Regions from separate parts of the Arthrobacter sp. FW306-05-C genome, predicted to be linked through region 3. Evidence: predicted binding sites of a transcription regulator. Region 3 holds the regulator's gene; each other region holds the start of a gene.
The links. The regulator HrcA, encoded in region 3, represses chaperone genes, less so after heat shock. The targets are predictions, from matches to a motif close to TTNGCACTCGNNNNNNNCGAGTGCNAA.
Positions count from the first base shown of each region.

Region 1: a site for HrcA is predicted at 3,185-3,211, ahead of groL (chaperonin GroEL). Genes of this name have one in related genera too.
Region 2: a site for HrcA is predicted at 2,378-2,404, ahead of groES (co-chaperone GroES). Genes of this name have one in related genera too.

Region 1 is NZ_CP084556.1:783,455-789,407, reverse strand. It holds gene LFT44_RS03710 (ABC transporter substrate-binding protein) at 1-1,270, shown strand, start outside; gene groL (chaperonin GroEL) at 1,372-3,006, opposite strand; gene LFT44_RS03700 (ABC transporter substrate-binding protein) at 3,298-4,560, opposite strand; gene LFT44_RS03695 (cold-shock protein) at 4,563-4,769, opposite strand; gene LFT44_RS03690 (LytR C-terminal domain-containing protein) at 4,836-5,471, opposite strand; gene LFT44_RS03685 (DUF3263 domain-containing protein) at 5,522-5,851, opposite strand; gene LFT44_RS03680 (uracil-DNA glycosylase) at 5,947-5,953, shown strand, end outside.
Region 2 is NZ_CP084556.1:3,033,748-3,039,700, forward strand. It holds gene LFT44_RS14000 (dihydrofolate reductase family protein) at 1-149, shown strand, start outside; gene groL (chaperonin GroEL) at 239-1,849, opposite strand; gene groES (co-chaperone GroES) at 1,928-2,221, opposite strand; gene LFT44_RS14015 (hypothetical protein) at 2,475-2,855, opposite strand; gene LFT44_RS14020 (class I SAM-dependent methyltransferase) at 2,910-4,148, shown strand; gene LFT44_RS14025 (shikimate 5-dehydrogenase) at 4,176-4,994, opposite strand; gene LFT44_RS14030 (glycoside hydrolase family 3 protein) at 5,037-5,953, opposite strand, start outside.
Region 3 is NZ_CP084556.1:2,302,228-2,308,180, reverse strand. It holds gene hemW (radical SAM family heme chaperone HemW) at 1-989, shown strand, start outside; gene LFT44_RS10635 (DUF4870 domain-containing protein) at 1,159-1,569, opposite strand; gene LFT44_RS10630 (DUF3097 domain-containing protein) at 1,646-2,494, opposite strand; gene hrcA (heat-inducible transcriptional repressor HrcA) at 2,668-3,681, shown strand; gene dnaJ (molecular chaperone DnaJ) at 3,768-4,895, shown strand; gene LFT44_RS10615 (16S rRNA (uracil(1498)-N(3))-methyltransferase) at 4,898-5,677, shown strand; gene LFT44_RS10610 (GerMN domain-containing protein) at 5,664-5,953, opposite strand, start outside.

The DNA of each region.
Region 1 (5,953 bases), 1.5 Mb from region 3:
CGTGGCTCTGTCCATCCTGGCCACGGGCTGCGGTGCCGCCGGCGGCTCGGGCGGTTCAGGCGACAACGGTCAGGTGACCCTGCGGTTCGCCTGGTGGGGCAACGAGTACCTGAACGGACAGACAAACAAGGTCATCGCCGCGTTCGAAGCGTCCCACCCAAACATCAAGATCAAGGCCGAGCCGGGCGAATGGTCCAGCTACTGGGACAAGCTGGCAACCAAGACCGCCGCCAACGATGCGCCCGATGTCATCCAGATGGACCAGAAGTACATTGCCGAATACGGGGGCCGCGGGGCGCTGCTGGACCTGTCCAAGCAGAAAGGCATCGACACGTCCAAGCTGGACAAGGAGGCACTCGCCTCAGGCCAGTACGATGGCGCGCAGTACGGACTGAGCACCGGCCAGAACGCCTACGTCATCATGGCCAACACCAAGGTATTCCAGGCGGCAGGCGTTCCGGTTCCCGACGACAAGACGTGGACGTGGAAGGACCTCATGGACACTGCGGCGAAGATCAGCGCCGCAGGCGACGGAAAGAGCTATGGAGCCGCGTACGGCAGCAACGAGGCCGACCTGATCATCTGGCTCCGCCAGCACGGCGAGAACCTGTACTCGGAGGACGGCAAGCTCGACTTCGAGACCGCCACGGCTGCCTCCTTCTGGGAGCGGCTCAAGGAGCAGCGCGATTCAAAGGCCAGCCCGCCGGCAAACGTAGCGACGGAAGACGCAGGAGCGAGCCTTGAGCAGAGCCTCTTCGGCACCAACCGGGTAGGCATGGCCTGGTGGTGGACCAACCAACTGGGTTCGCTGGAAGCCACCACCGGCAGCAACATCAAGATGCTGCGTGCCCCGAGCGTTGACGGCGCCTCGGCCGAAAACGGCATGTACTACAAGCCCACCATGTTCTGGTCCGCTTCCTCCCGCTCCAAGCATGCCCAGCAGGCAGCCGAATTCATCAACTACCTCACCAACAGCCCCGAAGCCGGCGCCATCCTCATGACGGACAGGGGCGTGCCCACCAACAGCGAAATCGTCGCCGACATTACGCCCTCACTGAAGCCGGCCGACACCACGGTGGTCAACTTCCTGAAGGACATCGCTCCGGATATCAAGGATGCGCCTCCGGTTCCACCAGTGGGTGCGGGCAGCGTCCAGAACGTCATCAAGCGCTACACGGATGAAGTGTTGTATGACCGCCTGACCCCGCAGGCTGCCGCGGAGGCCTTCAAGAAGGAAGTCCAGGGGATGCTGGATTCGGCCCGGAAGTAGAGCCCCGGACGGGCCCTTCCCCAGGCACAAAAAAATGCGGCCCCCTCACCAGGAGGGAGCCGCATTTTTTTGTTGGCGGGAGGGGTTCCCGGCCGGGAGGCTTAGAAGCCGCCCATGCCGCCCATGCCGCCCATGTCGTCGCCGCCGGCAGGGGCAGCAGCCTTCTCCGGCTTGTCAGCAACCACTGCTTCGGTGGTCAGGAACAGGCCGGCGATCGAAGCTGCGTTCTGCAGGGCAGAGCGGGTCACCTTGACGGGGTCGTTGACGCCGGCAGCCAGCAGGTCGGTGTACTCACCGGTTGCTGCGTTGAGGCCGTGGCCGGCGGGCAGGCCGCGGACCTTGTCGACAACCACGCCCGGCTCCATGCCGGCGTTGAAGGCGATCTGCTTCAGCGGCGCGTCGATGGCAACGCGGACGATGTTGGCGCCGGTTGCTTCGTCACCGGACAGCTGAAGGTTGGCGAATGCCTTGGCACCGGCCTGGATCAGGGCCACGCCGCCACCGGCGACGATGCCTTCCTCAACTGCAGCCTTGGCGTTGCGGACTGCGTCCTCGATGCGGTGCTTGCGCTCCTTGAGTTCAACCTCGGTGGCGGCACCGGCCTTGATGACTGCAACGCCGCCGGCCAGCTTGGCCAGGCGCTCCTGCAGCTTCTCGCGGTCGTAGTCGGAGTCGGAGTTCTCGATCTCGGCGCGGATCTGGGACACGCGGCCTGCGATCTGGTCGGCGTCGCCGGCACCTTCGACGATGGTGGTCTCGTCCTTGGTGACGACAACCTTGCGGGCCTGGCCCAGGAGCTCCAGGCCAGCGTTCTCCAGCTTGAGGCCAACCTCTTCGGAGATGACCTGGCCGCCGGTGAGGACGGCGATATCGGCCAGCTGGGCCTTACGGCGGTCACCGAAGCCCGGGGCCTTGACGGCGACGGACTTGAAGGTGCCGCGGATCTTGTTGACGATCAGGGTGGCCAGGGCCTCGCCCTCGATGTCCTCGGCGATGATCAGCAGCGGTTTGTTGGACTGCATGACCTTTTCCAGGACAGCAACCAGTTCCTTGACGTTGGAGATCTTGGAGTTGACGATCAGGATGTACGGGTCCTCAAGGACCGTTTCCTGGCGCTCTGCGTCGGTGACGAAGTAGGCGGAAATGTAGCCCTTGTCGAAGCGCATGCCTTCGGTGAGCTCGAGCTCCAAGCCGAAGGTGTTGGACTCCTCGACCGTGATGACGCCTTCCTTGCCCACCTTGTCCAGGGCTTCGGCGATGAGGGCACCGATCTCGTCGTCACCGGCGGAGATGGAGGCGGTGGCCGCGATTTCTTCCTTGGTTTCGATTTCCTTGGCGGAGTTCAGCAGTTCGGCGGTGACGGCGTCAACGGCCTTCTCGATGCCGCGCTTGAGGGACAGCGGGTCGGCGCCGGCGGCAACGTTGCGCAGGCCTTCCTTGACCAGTGCCTGGGCCAGGACGGTTGCCGTGGTGGTGCCGTCGCCGGCAACATCGTCAGTCTTCTTGGCAACTTCCTTGACCAGCTCTGCGCCGATCTTCTCGTAGGGATCGTCCAGCTCGATCTCCTTGGCGATGGAAACACCATCGTTGGTGATCGTGGGGGCGCCCCACTTCTTTTCGAGGACGACGTTGCGTCCACGCGGGCCGAGGGTGACCTTAACGGCGTCGGCGAGGGTGTTCAGGCCACGCTCAAGGCCGCGGCGTGCCTCTTCATCAAATGCAATGATCTTGGCCATAACGGCAGTAGTCCTTTCGGGACAGTCGTTAAGAATGAACCTTCGCTGCAGTGCCCGCGACGGACGATCCTTTAACGGCGGCCTCTGTATGCCTCCGCGCAGGGATCTCACTGAAGTGAGGTGTTTCTTTCGCTCCTCGGCCGATGCAGGGCGCCGCCGGCCGGAACCAGGCTTTGCTTTAGCAGTCGGTACGTCAGAGTGCTAACTCAATAATTAGCACTCCCCAGGTTAGAGTGCAAGCGATAAGACGCGCGGACAAGGCGCTGGCCGCAGTGGCTTCGCCCAGGGCGATCAGCCGGAGTGTCCGGCTGTTTCATGCCCGGTGGGGCTGGGGTTGTTGTCCGCCCCATAGGTGAAGACCGAGAAGGCAGCTGTGGTGATGTCCCCGTTGGTGTCGAAGGCAACCGGGCCGGATTCGCCGTCGTAGTTTATGTCCGGGCCGGCGGCGAGGCCGCCAAGGCACTCCTTGTAACTCCGGCAAGGAGCCTGCGGCGTACCCGCCCCGGGGGCAGTTCCGCCCGAGACCGCGATGAGGTTCGCGGCGATGGACCGCCCCGCGTCATCCTGCGCCCGGGCCGCAGCGAGTGCCGCCAACGTCACGGCGTCATAGGTTTCGGCAGCGTAGGAGACGTCCTTCAGGGAGGCGTCCACCGCCAGCAGTTTCCCTTGGAAGGCTGCCGTGGGGAGCTGGCCGGGGACGACGGCGCGGGCGCCTTCGAGGGCCCGCGCCGGCAGACCGGATCCGTAGCGGGCGAAGGCGCCGTCACTGAGGATGAACTTCGAACCGCTGAGGCCGGCGTCGTGGAGCTCTGCCAATGCGCCCTGCGCACCATCCCTGGCCACCAGGACGACGGCGTCCGGAGTGGCTTTCGCAACGGAGCGTGCGGCTTCGGCGGCATCCCCCGGTTTGAAGCCCACCCCGGGCAGGACCTTAAGCCCGGACTGTTGGGCAGCTTCGGTGACCGCGGCGGAGAGGTCCTTGCCGTAGGAACCCTCCTGGTAGAGCACGCTGATGCTGGCGGCCCCGGCGTCCTTTGCGAGCTTGGCCAGCACGGGCCCTTGTGCGACGTCGGCTGCGGCGGTTCGGAAATAGTAGCCTCCGCTGGCGCTCGTCGAGAGGCCGGCAGCAGTGTTGGCCGGGGAGATAAGCGGCACGTGGGCCCGGGACAGGATGTCCACGGCGGCGGTTGCGTGGCTGGAGTCCGTGGGTCCGATGGCTATGTCCGCCTTGGCAGCCGCCAGATCCTTGGCCTGGGCTGCAGTGTCCTGGTCCGGGTGCACCGGCAGCAGCTCCACGGGCCGGCCTTTGTGTCCGCCGGCGGCGTTGATGTCCTGGATGGCCGCTTTGGCTGCGGCCAGCTGGGGTGCGTTGAGGAAGGCGTTGTCGCCGGTGTTGTCAAGGATCAAGCCCACCCGCAGGACGCCGTCGCCGGAGGCCTCCGCGGATTCTGTCCTGGCGTTGCCGCCGGTGCCGGCGCAGGCCGTCATGGAAAGGAGGCCTGCCAGGGAAAGGGCGAGTCCTGCCAAGGCACGCGCTGGGGAATGGTGGGGCATCGTCACTGCGCGGGCCGTACGTTTTCTGCCTGGGGGCCCTTTTCGCCCTCGCCGATCTCCAGCTGCACCCGCTGCCCCTCGGCCAGGGCCCGGTAACCCTCCCCCTGGATCGCGGACCAGTGGACAAAAACGTCGTCACCGGAGCCGTCAACGGTGATGAAGCCGTAGCCCTTTTCAGCGTTGAACCATTTCACGGTTCCCAGTGCCATGATGGACAACTCTTTCCGTTGGGGCCCGGCCTCGGGGGCGGGCCGGAGTAGATGGAGGGCTTGCGGCTACCGGTAACCCGGGCCGAGCACCACCACGAGCGGTACCTGGAATTCGGTGCTGTTCACCACAGTGGGGATGTTCAACAGTCCGGCAAGCTCCTGCGCGCTGGCCAGCTGCTGCGGGCCGGCATAGAAGATCACGGAGGACTTCTGCGGGGCGCCGGACCAGTTGCCTACCTGGCCGAGCCGCCAACCGTCAGCCTGGACCGTTCCGCCCACACGGCTGGCCAGTCCTGCGGTGCCGGCAGCGTTGTAAACCGCCACTGCCTGGGTCTTGTCGACGACGGCCTGCTGGGTGGCGGAAGGAGTTGGCTCGGGCCCGCTGCCCTGGGTTGGTTCGGCAGAGGCGGACGGGGCCGGGGCTGACGCCGGCGCTGAGGATCCCAGGGTGGGCGAAGGCGTGGACCCGGTTCCGGCCAGCGGGGCTGATTCGACGGTTGCCGAGGCCTGGCTGGCGGTGGTGTTGAAGCCGAGCTTGGGAAGGATCAGGAAGGAGACCAGTCCAATGGCGAGGGCGGCCACGCCCACCGCCAAAATGGGCCACAGCCGCACGCGGGACGGGGCCGAGGCCGTCCGGTGGACACCTTGTCGCGACGCGGTCTCCGGGACCTTGTCGAATTCATCGCGGGCGTATCTGGTCATGGTGGAAGGACATCCTTGTTGATTGCGGCTGTTGTCCCGGCCTGGGGCGTCTAAGCGTCGGATCCCAGGCGCCGGGCGGTGCGTGCACGGTGGCGCGACGTACGTAGTCTACGCAATCTCTTCACCAGCATGGGATCGTGGGCCAGGGCATCCTCGCGGTCGATCAGTGCGTTGAGGAGCTGGTAGTAATGCGTCGCGGAGAGATCGAAGAGGTCGCGGATGGCTTGTTCCTTGGCTCCCGCATACTTCCACCACTGCCGTTCCAGGGCCAGCATCTGCTGTTCGCGCTCGGAAAGCGAGGACTCGCGGAGGCTGAAATCCGCCAGGAGGGACTTCCCTGGATCCTGCTCCGGCAGGTGTTCCCGGGCCGGTTCCGCCACGGCGCACTCCTTCGCTGGTTACGGTCAATGACTTACCCCTATGCTACCGGCCGAATAACACGAGTGTCATTTGCGGTGCCTGCAACAATGGAACGATGTTTG
Region 2 (5,953 bases), 730 kb from region 3:
TCGGACAAGGCAAGCGCCTCTTCGACGACGGCAGCGTACCCACCACTTTCAGCCTGGCTGAGCCGGCGCGCAGCTTCCCCAAAGGCGCTGTGTCTTTGGTCTACGAGCCTGTAGGCGGCGTAGAGACGCGGGACATGGCGGCGGGTTAAGGGGGCCTCGTTCAGGGGACATGAAAAAGGCTGGTCCGGCAGATGCCGGACCAGCCTTTTTCGAGCGGAAAGCCGCGAGGGTGCAGCCGCTAGTGGCTGTGGCCTGCGTGCTCGTCCTCTTCGGCCGGCTTCTCCACGACCAGGGTCTCGGTGGTGAGAACCAGGGCAGCGATGGAGGCCGCGTTGCGGAGGGCTGCACGGGTGACCTTGACGGGGTCGATGACGCCCGCGCCGATCAGGTCCTCGTACTCGCCGGACTTGGCGTTGAAGCCGTTGTTGACCTCGGCGTCGGCAACCTTGGCAGCCACCACGTAGCCGTCGAAGCCGGCGTTCTGGGCGATCCAGCGCAGCGGCTGAACCAGTGCCCGGCGGACGATGCCGACAGCTGCTGCGGCGTCGCCTTCGAGGGCCTTGACCGAAGCGTCCTCATCCAGTGCCTTGAGGGCGTGGACCAGGGCGGAACCGCCGCCTGCCACGATGCCTTCTTCGAGGGCAGCGCGGGTGGAGGACACCGCGTCCTCGATGCGGTGCTTCTTTTCCTTCAGCTCAACCTCGGTGGCAGCACCGACCTTGATGACGCCGATGCCGCCGGCCAGCTTGGCCAGGCGCTCCTGGAGCTTTTCGCGGTCCCAGTCGGAGTCGGTGCGCGTCAGCTCGGCGCGCAGTTGGGCAACGCGTGCTGACACGTCCTCAGCCGAACCGGCGCCGTCCACGATGGTGGTGTTGTCCTTGGTGACGGTGATGCGGCGGGCGGTACCCAGCACCTCCAGGCCAACGGAGTCCAGGCTCAGGCCCAGCTCCGGTGAGACGACCTGCGCACCGGTGAGGGTGGCGATGTCCTGCAGCATGGCCTTGCGGCGGTCGCCGAAGCCCGGAGCCTTGACGGCAACGACGTTCAGGGTGCCGCGGATGCGGTTGACGATCAGCGTGGACAGGGCCTCGCCCTCAACGTCCTCGGCAATGATGAACAGCGGCTTGGAGGCCTGCAGCGCCTTTTCGAGCAGCGGCAGGAATTCCTGGATGGAGGAGATCTTGCCCTGGTTGATCAGGATGAGGGCGTCCTCGAGGACAGCTTCCTGGCGCTCCGCGTCGGTGACGAAGTACGGGGACAGGTAACCCTTGTCGAACTGCATGCCCTCGGTGAGGACCAGTTCCGTCTGGGTGGTGGACGACTCTTCGATGGTGATGACGCCATCCTTGCCCACCTTGCCGAAGGCCTCGGCGAGGAGCTCGCCGATTTCGTCGCTCTGGGCGGAGATGGCGGCAACGTTTGCCACCTGGGTGCCTTCAACCGGGCGGGCGTTCTCGAGCAGGCGGGCAGCCACGGCTTCCACCGCAACTTCGATGCCGCGCTTGATCTGGCCGGGGGCAGCGCCGGCTGCAACGTTGCGCAGGCCTTCCTTGACCAGGGCCTGGGCCAGGACCGTTGCGGTGGTGGTGCCGTCGCCGGCAACGTCGTTGGTCTTGGTAGCTACTTCCTTGGCCAGCTGGGCGCCAAGGTTCTCGTAGGGATCGTCCAGTTCCACTTCGCGGGCGATGGTGACGCCGTCGTTCGTGATGGTGGGGGCGCCCCACTTCTTGTCCAGGACGACGTTGCGGCCGCGGGGGCCGAGCGTCACCTTGACGGTGTTCGCGAGCTTATCGATGCCGGCCTCAAGGGACCGGCGGGCAGCGTCATTAAACGCAAGCTGCTTTGCCATGGTTTTGTCCTTTCAAAGACAGAACCCCGCACTGCCGGCCAGCATGAGCATGGCCGGCGGCACGGGGATCCGGAAGAGTTACTTTACGACGATCGCCAGGACGTCGCGGGCGGAGAGCACAAGGTACTCGGTGCCGCCGGTCTTGACTTCGGTTCCGCCGTACTTGGAGTAGATGACGACGTCGCCAACTGCTACGTCAACGGGGACGCGGTTGCCGTCTTCGAAGCGGCCGGGGCCTACTGCGACAACTTCGCCTTCCTGCGGCTTCTCCTGTGCGGAGTCCGGGATGACCAGGCCGGAAGCCGTGGTCTGCTCGGCTTCGAGCGGGCGGACAACAATACGATCCTCAAGAGGCTTAATAGAGACCGACACTCGGACCTCTCCTTTTCGTCAGCAAATTCGTGGACTGGAAAGCTTTCCGCCGTAGCTGGCAAACCGTCGTCGCGGTGCCGGCAGCAGCCTGGCTGGCAGCTCTTCATGTGTTAGCACCCGCCTAGGGAGAGTGCTAATGAAGACTCTATGTATGAGTTAGCACTCGGTCAAGGTGAGTGCCAACGTTTCGTCATGGGCGTACGCCTTCTGGGATCGGACGACGCCGGGCGGCGGGGTGGAAGCCGCAGCCCACCTACCGGCCGAGGTCGTCAAAGTCCACGTCCTCGCCGCCGTCGGAATCGCCGCCGCCCTGCTTCCGTCCGCGGTAGAGGACCCACCCGGACACCGCTGCGGCGAGCAGCGCAATGACGAGGAAGACGATGCTTCCTGCCCGTGCGCCGTCGTACAGCCCGCGGATGTCCTTGGCCTCCTGGGTGTTGTCCTGGATGTCGTTGCCGCCCACGGAATAGACGGTGGCGTTGAAGGTGTCCAGCAGGAAGATGATCACCAGCAGGGCGATGCAGACCACGGCCACCACGGCAGCGGCGATCAGGACGGGACGGGCAAACCTGGCGGGTCCGGTGTGCCTGGGCCCGTGGTCCGCGGTCTCCCCTGGGGCTTCGCTCTCATCCATGGTTTCAACAGTATCCGCATCCCGGCCACGCGCTCCTCCACTAGGCTGGAACCCATGGCTCACGCTCCCCAGGACCAGATCGCACAGGACCAGATCGCACCGCTGCTGACCCCCGAAGGCTGGGAGTTGCTGGCATCGCTGGGCCCCTACCGGGACGAGGATTCGTTCGAGCTCAATTCGGCCCTCCGGAAGGCCGGGCACTCCCCCGAGCTCGTGTCCGCCGTGCTCACGCAGTCGCGGCTGCGCACCCGGGCAGCGGCGAAGTTCGGCGAGTTTGCCCGCCAGATGCTCTTCACCCAGGCCGGACTGGAGCAGGCCACGCGCCTGAACGTCGCCGCCCACCATGCGCGGCGTTTCGCGGCTGCCGGCATCGGCCACGTGGCGGACCTGGGCTGCGGCCTCGGCGCCGACTCACTGGCCCTGGCCTCCCTGGACATCAACGTCACCGCGGTGGAAATGGATGAAACCACCGCGGCATGCGCAACGGTGAACCTCATCCCGTTTCCCAACGCCACGGTGGTCCACTCGGACGCGGCGACGGTCCCGCTGGAAGGGATCGACGGCGTCTGGCTGGATCCGGCGCGCCGGGTCACCTCCACCTCGGGCACCAAACGGATTTGGGACCCCGAGGCGTTCTCGCCGCCGCTATCCTTCGTGGAGTCGCTGGCCGCCGAAGGGAAGGCCGTGGGAGTGAAGATGGGCCCGGGCATGCCGCATGAATCCGTGCCCGCCGGGTGCGAGGCGCAGTGGGTGTCGGTGGGCGGGGACGTCACCGAGGTGACCTTGTGGTTCAACGCCGTACGCCGGCCCGGCGTCCGCCGCGCTGCCCTGGTCCTGGGTTCCCAGGGGCCGGCCGAACTGACCAGCGGCGAGGACTTCGGCGCAGGCCCGACGGCGCCGGTGGGACCGGTGGAGGGGTATCTGTACGAGCCCGACGGTGCCGTGATCCGCGCCGGTTTGGTGGCGGACGTGGCGCTGGAACTCGGCGGGCATTTGGTGGATGAGCACATTGCCTACATCTGCGCCCCGGAGCTCCTGGACACCCCGTTTGCCAGGGCCTACAAGGTCATGCAGGTCATGCCCTACAACGTCAAGGCGCTGAAGGCGTGGGTGAAGCAGGAGGGCGTCACCGTGCTGGACATCAAGAAGCGCGGCACCGCGGTGACCCCGGAAGAGCTGCGGAAGCAGCTGCTGCCAGGCGGGAAAAACACCAAAAAGGGCGGCAAAACGGCCACCCTGGTCCTGACCCGCATCGGCGAGGACCGGGTGGCCATCGTGGTGGAACCCGTCTGACTGCCAGGCCGGGAGCCCCTCGCGCAGCTACTGGGCGCGCATGAACTCCTCGGCGGCCCGCACCTGCTCTGCCGTCGGCCGCACCCCCGTGTACAGGACGAACTGCTCCAGCGCCTGGATGGTGGCCACCTCCGCCCCGGTAATGACTGGCTTGCCGGCTGCCCTGGCGGCGCGGATCAGCGGCGTTTCGGCCGGCAGCGCCACCACGTCGAACACCACGCGGGCGGCCTCGATGGCTTCGGCAGGAAAAGCCAGGCTGTCCGCTTCCGCCCCTCCCGCCATGCCGATGGGGGTGACGTTGATGATCAGGTCGGCCGTCCCGCCGTCGAGCGCTGCACGCCACTGGAAGCCGTACTGGTCAGCGAGCGCACGCCCGGCGCCCTCGTTCCGGGCGATGACGGTGACGTCCTCGAAGCCGGCGTCCCGTAAGGCAGCGACCGTGGCCTTCGCCATCCCACCCGCGCCCTGGACCAGCACGGAATAGTCGGTGGGCACCGCATTGGTGGCCAGCAGCTGCTCAATTGCCGTGTAGTCGGTGTTGTACGCCTTGAGGTGCCCGTCCGTGTTCACGATGGTGTTCACGGAGTCGATGGCCTTGGCGGAGGGATCCATCTCGTCCACGAGCGCGATGACGTCTTCCTTGTACGGCATGGAGATGGCGCAGCCGCGGATGCCCAGCCCGCGGACGCCCGCGATGGCCTGCTCCAGGTTGGTGGGCGCGAACGCCTTGTAGATCCAGTTCAGGTCCAACTGTCCGTACAGGTGGTTGTGGAACCGGGTCCCGTTGTTGCTGGGCCGGGCCGAGAGCGAGATGCAGAAGGTCATGTCTTTATTCAGAATGGGCATCAGACCATTAAACCTGCGTTCACCGGCTGGGTGGTGTTCCGGTCAGGGGCAGCCGGTTCCCGCAGGAAAGGGCCCGACGGCGGCGGGCAGCTTCCCGGGGGCGGGCGCCTTTCCGGCCAGCACGGCGGCCAGTGCGTCGAAAGCGGCGTCGGTACGGCCATAGAGTGCCAGCTTCACCGGCGCGCTGGAGCCCTGCAGCGGCCAGGGGGCATCCAGGGCCACGGCGATGTCACCGCCGGCCGGTTTCCCGCCAAAGCCGATCAGGTTGACCAGGGGTCCCGCCCCGACTTCGAGGCCGGCCCGGGCAGCGGCGGCCTCGAACCGCTCCCGGTCCCCCGGTCCGCCGCCGGCCACGCGCACCGAGCCGGGCACCAATGGTCCGGAACAGGGGCCGGACACCACCGTGACGGCGGACGCGGACACCTGGGCAGACAAGGGCGCAGCGCTTCCGGCCGGAGCACCGGCACCCGGCGTTCCGGGAGCAGGCGTGGTCCGGGCATGCCAGATCATCATGGTGGCCACCCGCTGCGCTGCCTCATCCAGCCGGGCGCCGGGAAGGGTGCCTGCGGCCAGCGCCTGGACGATGGCGGCATGGGCCTGTGCCACGTCAGCAGGCATCAGCAGCAGGTCAGCACCGGCGGTGAGCGCCTTCACCGCGGCAGCGCCGGCCGGGTACTGGTTGTCCACCGCACCCATGTTCAGCGCGTCAGTGACGGCCACACCCTTGAAGCCCAGCCCCCTCAATGCTGCGTAACTTGGGGCAGAAAGCGACGACGGCACGCCGGGTTCCAGCGCAGGCACGGCGATGTGCCCGGTCATGACGATCGGAAGGCCCGCGGCGACGGCGGCCTGGAACGGCTTCCAGTCCCGGGCCCTGAGCGCATCGATGCCGGCCGGCTGGACGGGGAGGCTCAGGTGCGAGTCTGCAGTCACGGATCCGTGCCCCGGAAAGTGCTTGA
Region 3 (5,953 bases):
CGGGCTCGGGCATGCCGGAGCGGAAGCTCAGCACGGTCTTTTTCGGCGGCGGCACGCCCACGCTGCTTCCCGCTGACGACCTTGCGGCGATCCTGCGCGCTGCCATCGACCAGTGGGGCATCGAGGACGGCGCCGAGGTCACCACGGAAGCCAACCCGGACTCCGTCACCCCTGAATCCCTGGCCGTCCTCAAGGAAGCCGGCTTCACCCGCGTGTCCTTTGGCATGCAGTCCGCCGTTCCGCACGTCCTCAAGGTCCTTGACCGCACCCACACGCCGAGCCGGGTTCCGCAGGTGGTGCAGTGGTCAAGGGAAGCCGGCCTGGCTGTCAGCCTGGACCTGATTTACGGCACGCCGGGGGAGTCGCTGGCCGATTGGCGGCACTCACTGGAGACCGCCCTGTCCTACCAGCCGGACCACATCAGCGCCTACGCGCTGATCGTCGAGGAGGGTACCAAGCTGGCCGCCCAGATGCGGCGCGGTGAGGTCCCGGGAATTGACGACGACGACCACGCCGACAAATACGAGCTCGCCGACCAGCTGATCACCGAAGCAGGGCTTGGCTGGTACGAGGTCAGCAATTGGGCGCGCACTCCGGAGCAGGCGTGCCGGCACAACCTCGCATACTGGCGGGGCGACGACTGGTGGGGGATCGGGCCGGGCGCCCACTCCCACATGGGCGGGGTCCGCTGGTGGAACGTCAAGCACCCGTCCGCCTATGCCAACCGGCTGTCGCAGGGGCTGTCGCCGGCTGCCGGCAGGGAGACCCTGGATCCGGAAACCAGGCACCTGGAAAAGGTGATGCTCGAGGCGCGCCTGCAGTCAGGACTTGAGGTGTCAACGCTCAGCGCTGCCGGGCGGCACGAGGTGGCCGGGCTGATCGCGGGCGGCCTGGTGGATCCTGCTGCTGCTTTCCGCGGACGGCTGGTGCTGACCCTCAAGGGCAGGCTGCTGGCAGACGCAGTGGTCCGCCGCATCCTCCCCGACTAATCTCAGGAAGCCGCTGGGTGCGCCCCACAGCTTGCGAGGGCAGGGAGCCGCTGGGTGGGCCCACGCCCGTAGGGTTCCCTGGCCGAGCTTGCGAGGCTAGGACCGGCGGGTGGGCCCACAGCGGCAAGGGCCCCGGCCCGAGCTTGCGAGGCTAGGGAACGGGCGGGGACTATTTGATCCAGCGCAGGTTGTACTGGTAGCGGTGCGGCTGGCCTCGGTTGACGTGGATACCTGCGGCTACGGAGAAGCAGGTGAGGGCTACCCAGATCAGTGTGGCGATGACCGCGAAGATGTTTCCCACATAGGGGATGAAGACCAGGATGTTGGCCAGCACCGCGGCGATGGTGGGCGGCAGGCTGAAGTTCAGGGCTTCCTTGGATTCCTGCGCGGTGAACGGCCCGCGGTCGCGGAAGATCAGGTAAATCAGCAGCGAGGGGATGCACCCCAGGATCCCGCCGAAGTGTGCCAGCGTGGCCCACTGGCGGTCCTCGCTGGCCGTAAGCGGCAGGGCGTTGGCGGGTACGCCATGGTACTCGGAGCGGCCCTGGCCGTCCCTGTGATCACGTGCGTTTTCTGCCACAGTCTGTGTCCTTCTGAGGTGCAAGTTAGTGCTGACTACTACCAAGAATACTGGCTTTAGGGCCGGCGTCCGCCGCCTAGGGCACGGTAAGGAAATCGATGACTTCCTCAACCCGGCCCAGCAGCGACGCTTCGAGGTCCGCGTAAGTGCGTACGGCGCCCAGTAATTTCTGCCATCCGAGGCCGATGTCTTCCTTCGTGCTGTGCGGCCAGCCGAACGCTTTGAGGATCCCGGTCTTCCAGTCCTGCCCCCGGGGGATGGCGGGCCATTTTTCGATGCCCAGGACTGAAGGCCGGATTGCCTGCCAGACGTCCACGTACGGGTGGCCGACGATCAGGACGTTGCCGGCCGCGCCGGGGGACGCCATGACGGCGTCGGCGATCCGGTATTCCTTGGAATCGGGAACCAGGTGGTCCACCAGCACGCCGAGGCGGCGGCCAGGGCCGGGCTTGAAGTCCGCCACGGCTGCGGCCAGGTCGTCGATGCCGTGGAGGGGCTCGACGACGATGCCCTCCACGCGCAGGTCGTCTCCCCAAACCTTTTCCACCAGTTCGGCGTCGTGCTTGCCTTCCACCCAGATCCGGCTTGCCTTTGCGACCTGGGCGCGTTGGCCTGGGACGCGCACTGAACCGGAGGCGGTCCGGCCGGCGGGAGGGCCGGCGGCGGCCTTGAACGCGGGCGGCATCAATCGGATGGGCTGGCCCTCGAGGAGGAAACCGAATCCCAGCTTGAAGGACCGGGACTTTCCGCGGCGGTCCTCCAATGCCACGACGTGCATTCCGCCGGACTTCTCTACGCGGGTGACAGCGCCCACCCAGCCGGAGTGTACTTCCTCAAGAACCATGCCCCGCTCCACAGGGACCTCGGGCAGCTCCGCCCGCTTGGGAGCGGAAATGCCCCGGGGGCCCCAGTTCTGGTAATCCATGGAATCAATCCGCCTAGCGCTAGCTCCTCAACCCGGGAATTTCGCCCGGAGCGGTACCAATGCTAACAACGGGCCGAGGCATAATAGACTGTTAGCACTTAGGCATGTCGAGTGCTAACCCTTGGGCGGCACCGTGCGGGGTGGGTGCCCCGGACCATGGATGGAGGTGGAGAGTGAGCGAGCCACGCAAACTGGAAGTACTGCGGGCCATCGTGGAGGATTACGTCCACTCCCGCGAGCCGGTTGGATCCAAAGCCCTGGTGGAGCGGCATCATCTTGGCGTTTCCAGCGCCACCATCCGCAATGACATGGCCGCGCTGGAGGACGAGGGGCTGATCACAGCCCCCCATACCAGCGCCGGCCGGATCCCCACGGACAAGGGCTACCGGCTTTTTGTCGACCAGATCTCCGCCGTCAAGCCCCTGTCGGCTCCCGAACGCCGAGCCATCCAAACCCTCCTGGAGGGCGCGGACGACCTCGACGACGTGCTGGACCGCACCGTCCGGCTGCTGTCACAACTGACCAACCAGGTAGCCGTGGTCCAGTACCCGCACCTGAGCAGGGCACTTGTCCGGCACATCGAATTCGTGCTGCTGGCACCGCGGAAGGTCCTCGTGGTCCTCATCGCCAACAGCGGCAAGGTGGAGCAGCGCGTCATCGACGTCGGGCAGGACCTCGGAGACGAAGCGCTGGCGGAGCTGCGCACCCGTTTCCTTGCCGCCCTCGGGGGAACCCGGCTGAGCCACCTCGCCCAGGCACTTCCCGCCGTCGTGGCCGCTGCACCCCAGCCGCAACGCCAGGCGGCCCACGCGCTTGCCCTCGGCCTGGAGGCGCTGGCCCAGAACAGCAGGGAAGACCGCATGGTCATGGCCGGCACCGCCAACCTGGCCAGGTCGAACGTTGATTTCCCCCTGAGTATTGGTCCGGTGCTGGAGGCGCTCGAGGAACAGGTGGTGATGCTGCGGCTGTTGAGCGAAATGGCCCAGGACCACCGGGGCGTGGCCGTCAGCATCGGACGGGAGAACCCCTATGACGGCCTTGCCGAGGCCTCCGTGGTGGCCACCGGCTATGGTCCGGACAGTGCAGCCAAGGTGGGAATCCTCGGACCCACCCGAATGGACTATCCCACCACCATGGCCGCCGTCAGGGCCGTAGCCCGCTACCTTTCCAGGATTTTGGGGCCCTGACTCCTGGCCGCCGGAGCCCGCTTCGGCTGTGGACAAGAGTCCTGGCGCCCGACTGAACGCAGTACAACAAGGAAGAGACACGAATTTTGAGCAGCCACTATGACGTCCTTGGAGTCTCACCCGAAGCTACGGGCGAAGAGATCAAAAAGGCCTACCGCAAGCTGGCCCGCACCCTTCACCCGGACGTTAACCCAGGTGCCGACGCTGCCGAGCGCTTCAAGGCGGTAACGCACGCCTACGAGGTCCTTTCCGACCCCCAGAAGCGCAGGATCTACGACACCACCGGCAACGAAAACGGCACGGACAACGGTTTCGGCGGCGCCGGTTACGCAGGCCAGGGGTTCGCGTTCCAGGACATCTTCGACACCTTCTTTGGCGCGGGCGGCACGTCTGGCCCGGCGTCCCGGGTTCGCCGTGGCCAAGACGCACTCATCAGTGTCCGGATCGACCTCCGCGACGCCGTCTTCGGAGTCAACAAGAAACTCGAGGTGGACACTGCAGTGGTCTGCCCCACCTGTGATGGATCCTGCTGCCGCCCGGGCACCCACCCGGAGCGCTGTGACATCTGCGGCGGCAGCGGCCAGGTCCAGCGGGCCGTCCGGTCCATCCTTGGCCAGGTCATGACGGCAGCGCCCTGCGGCACCTGCGAAGGTTTCGGCACGGTCATCAAGGACCCCTGCAACGAATGCAGCGGCCAGGGCCGCATCCGCAGCCGCCGGTCACTGACCATCAAGGTTCCTGCCGGCGTCGCCACCGGCACCCGCATCCAGCTTTCCGGGCAGGGCGAAGCCGGCCCGGCAGGTGGGCCCGCCGGCGACCTGTACGTGGAGATCCGCGTCAACAACGACCCCACGTACGTGCGCGAAAGCGATGACCTGCACGCCACCCTGCACATCCCCATGACCGCTGCGGCCCTGGGCACGGACGTCAGCCTGGAAACCTTCGACGGTACCCAGGAGATCGATGTCAAGCCCGGCACCCAGTCCGGCGAAATCATCACCCTGCGCGGCTTGGGCGTCACGCACCTGAGGGGCTATGGCCGCGGCGACCTGAAGGTCCATCTGCAGGTGGACACCCCCGCCAAGCTCGACTCCGCGCAGGAGGACCTGCTGCGCCAGCTTGCCAAGCTCCGCGGCGAGCAGATCACCGAAGGCAAGTTGGCTGCCAGCGGCGGCATGTTCGCCAAGCTCCGGGACCGCTTCGGGAACCTGTAGCGGTGAGCAACCCGGTCTTTTTCACCTCCACCGGTTCCCTGGACGCCATGACGCCGGGCCGCATCTTTGTCCTCGAAGGGGCGGAGGCGCGCCATGCCGTCACCGTAAAGCGGCTGGCGCCGGGCGAGGCCGTGGACATTGTCGACGGCGCCGGCACCCGCATGGCCGGAAGAGTCGTCTCGGCTGCGCCCTCGGGCCTCGAGGTGGAGTGCGGCAGCCTGACGGTGGAAGACAGGCCGGACGTGCGGCTGGTGCTGGTCCAGGCCCTGGCCAAGGGCGATCGCGACGAACTGGCCATTGAGACGGCCACCGAACTGGGCGTCGACGCGGTGGTTCCCTGGCAGTCCGAACGGTCCATCGTCCGCTGGAAGGGCGACCGTGCAGCGCGGGCTCACGCCAAGTGGGAGTCAACCGTGGCGGCGGCCGCCAAGCAGGCACGGCGTGCCTGGATCCCGGAAGTGCGCGCCGCCGTCGACACCACAGGGCTTGCCACCGCGGTGAACGCGGCGGACCTGGCGGTCATCCTGCATGAAGACGCCGTACGGCCGCTGCGTACCGTCCTTGAAGCGTGGCAGGGGAGTGCAGGCACCGGCTCCCGTGAAATCCTGCTGATCGTCGGCCCGGAGGGCGGCATCAGCCCGCGGGAAGTAACGAAACTCTGCGACAAAGGGGCTGTGACAGCCCTGTTGGGGCACCATGTCCTGCGGTCCTCCACAGCCGGGCCGGCCGCCGTCGTGCTTGCCAGCGACATTCTTGGCCGGTGGACCACTACCGGACTTTGAAGGTCCTGGTGTCCTCGTTCTTGTCCGGCTCCCCGCCGGAGCCGGCCTGCGCCACCCGGAGTTCGTAGTCGCCTGGCGGCAGGTTCAGGGCCAGCGTGAAGACGCCCGCCTGTCCCTGCTCCGTGCCGGCCGTGATCTCCCCGTTCAGGAAGGGCGCTTTGCTGCCCCCGTCCCCGGCCCGAAGGAGCTGCCAGTGGAGCTTCGCGCCAGGGGACGTGCTGCGCCCGGTGACTTTTACGCTGCCGCCCGGCACCTCGGAGTTTTCCTGGGGGTCGA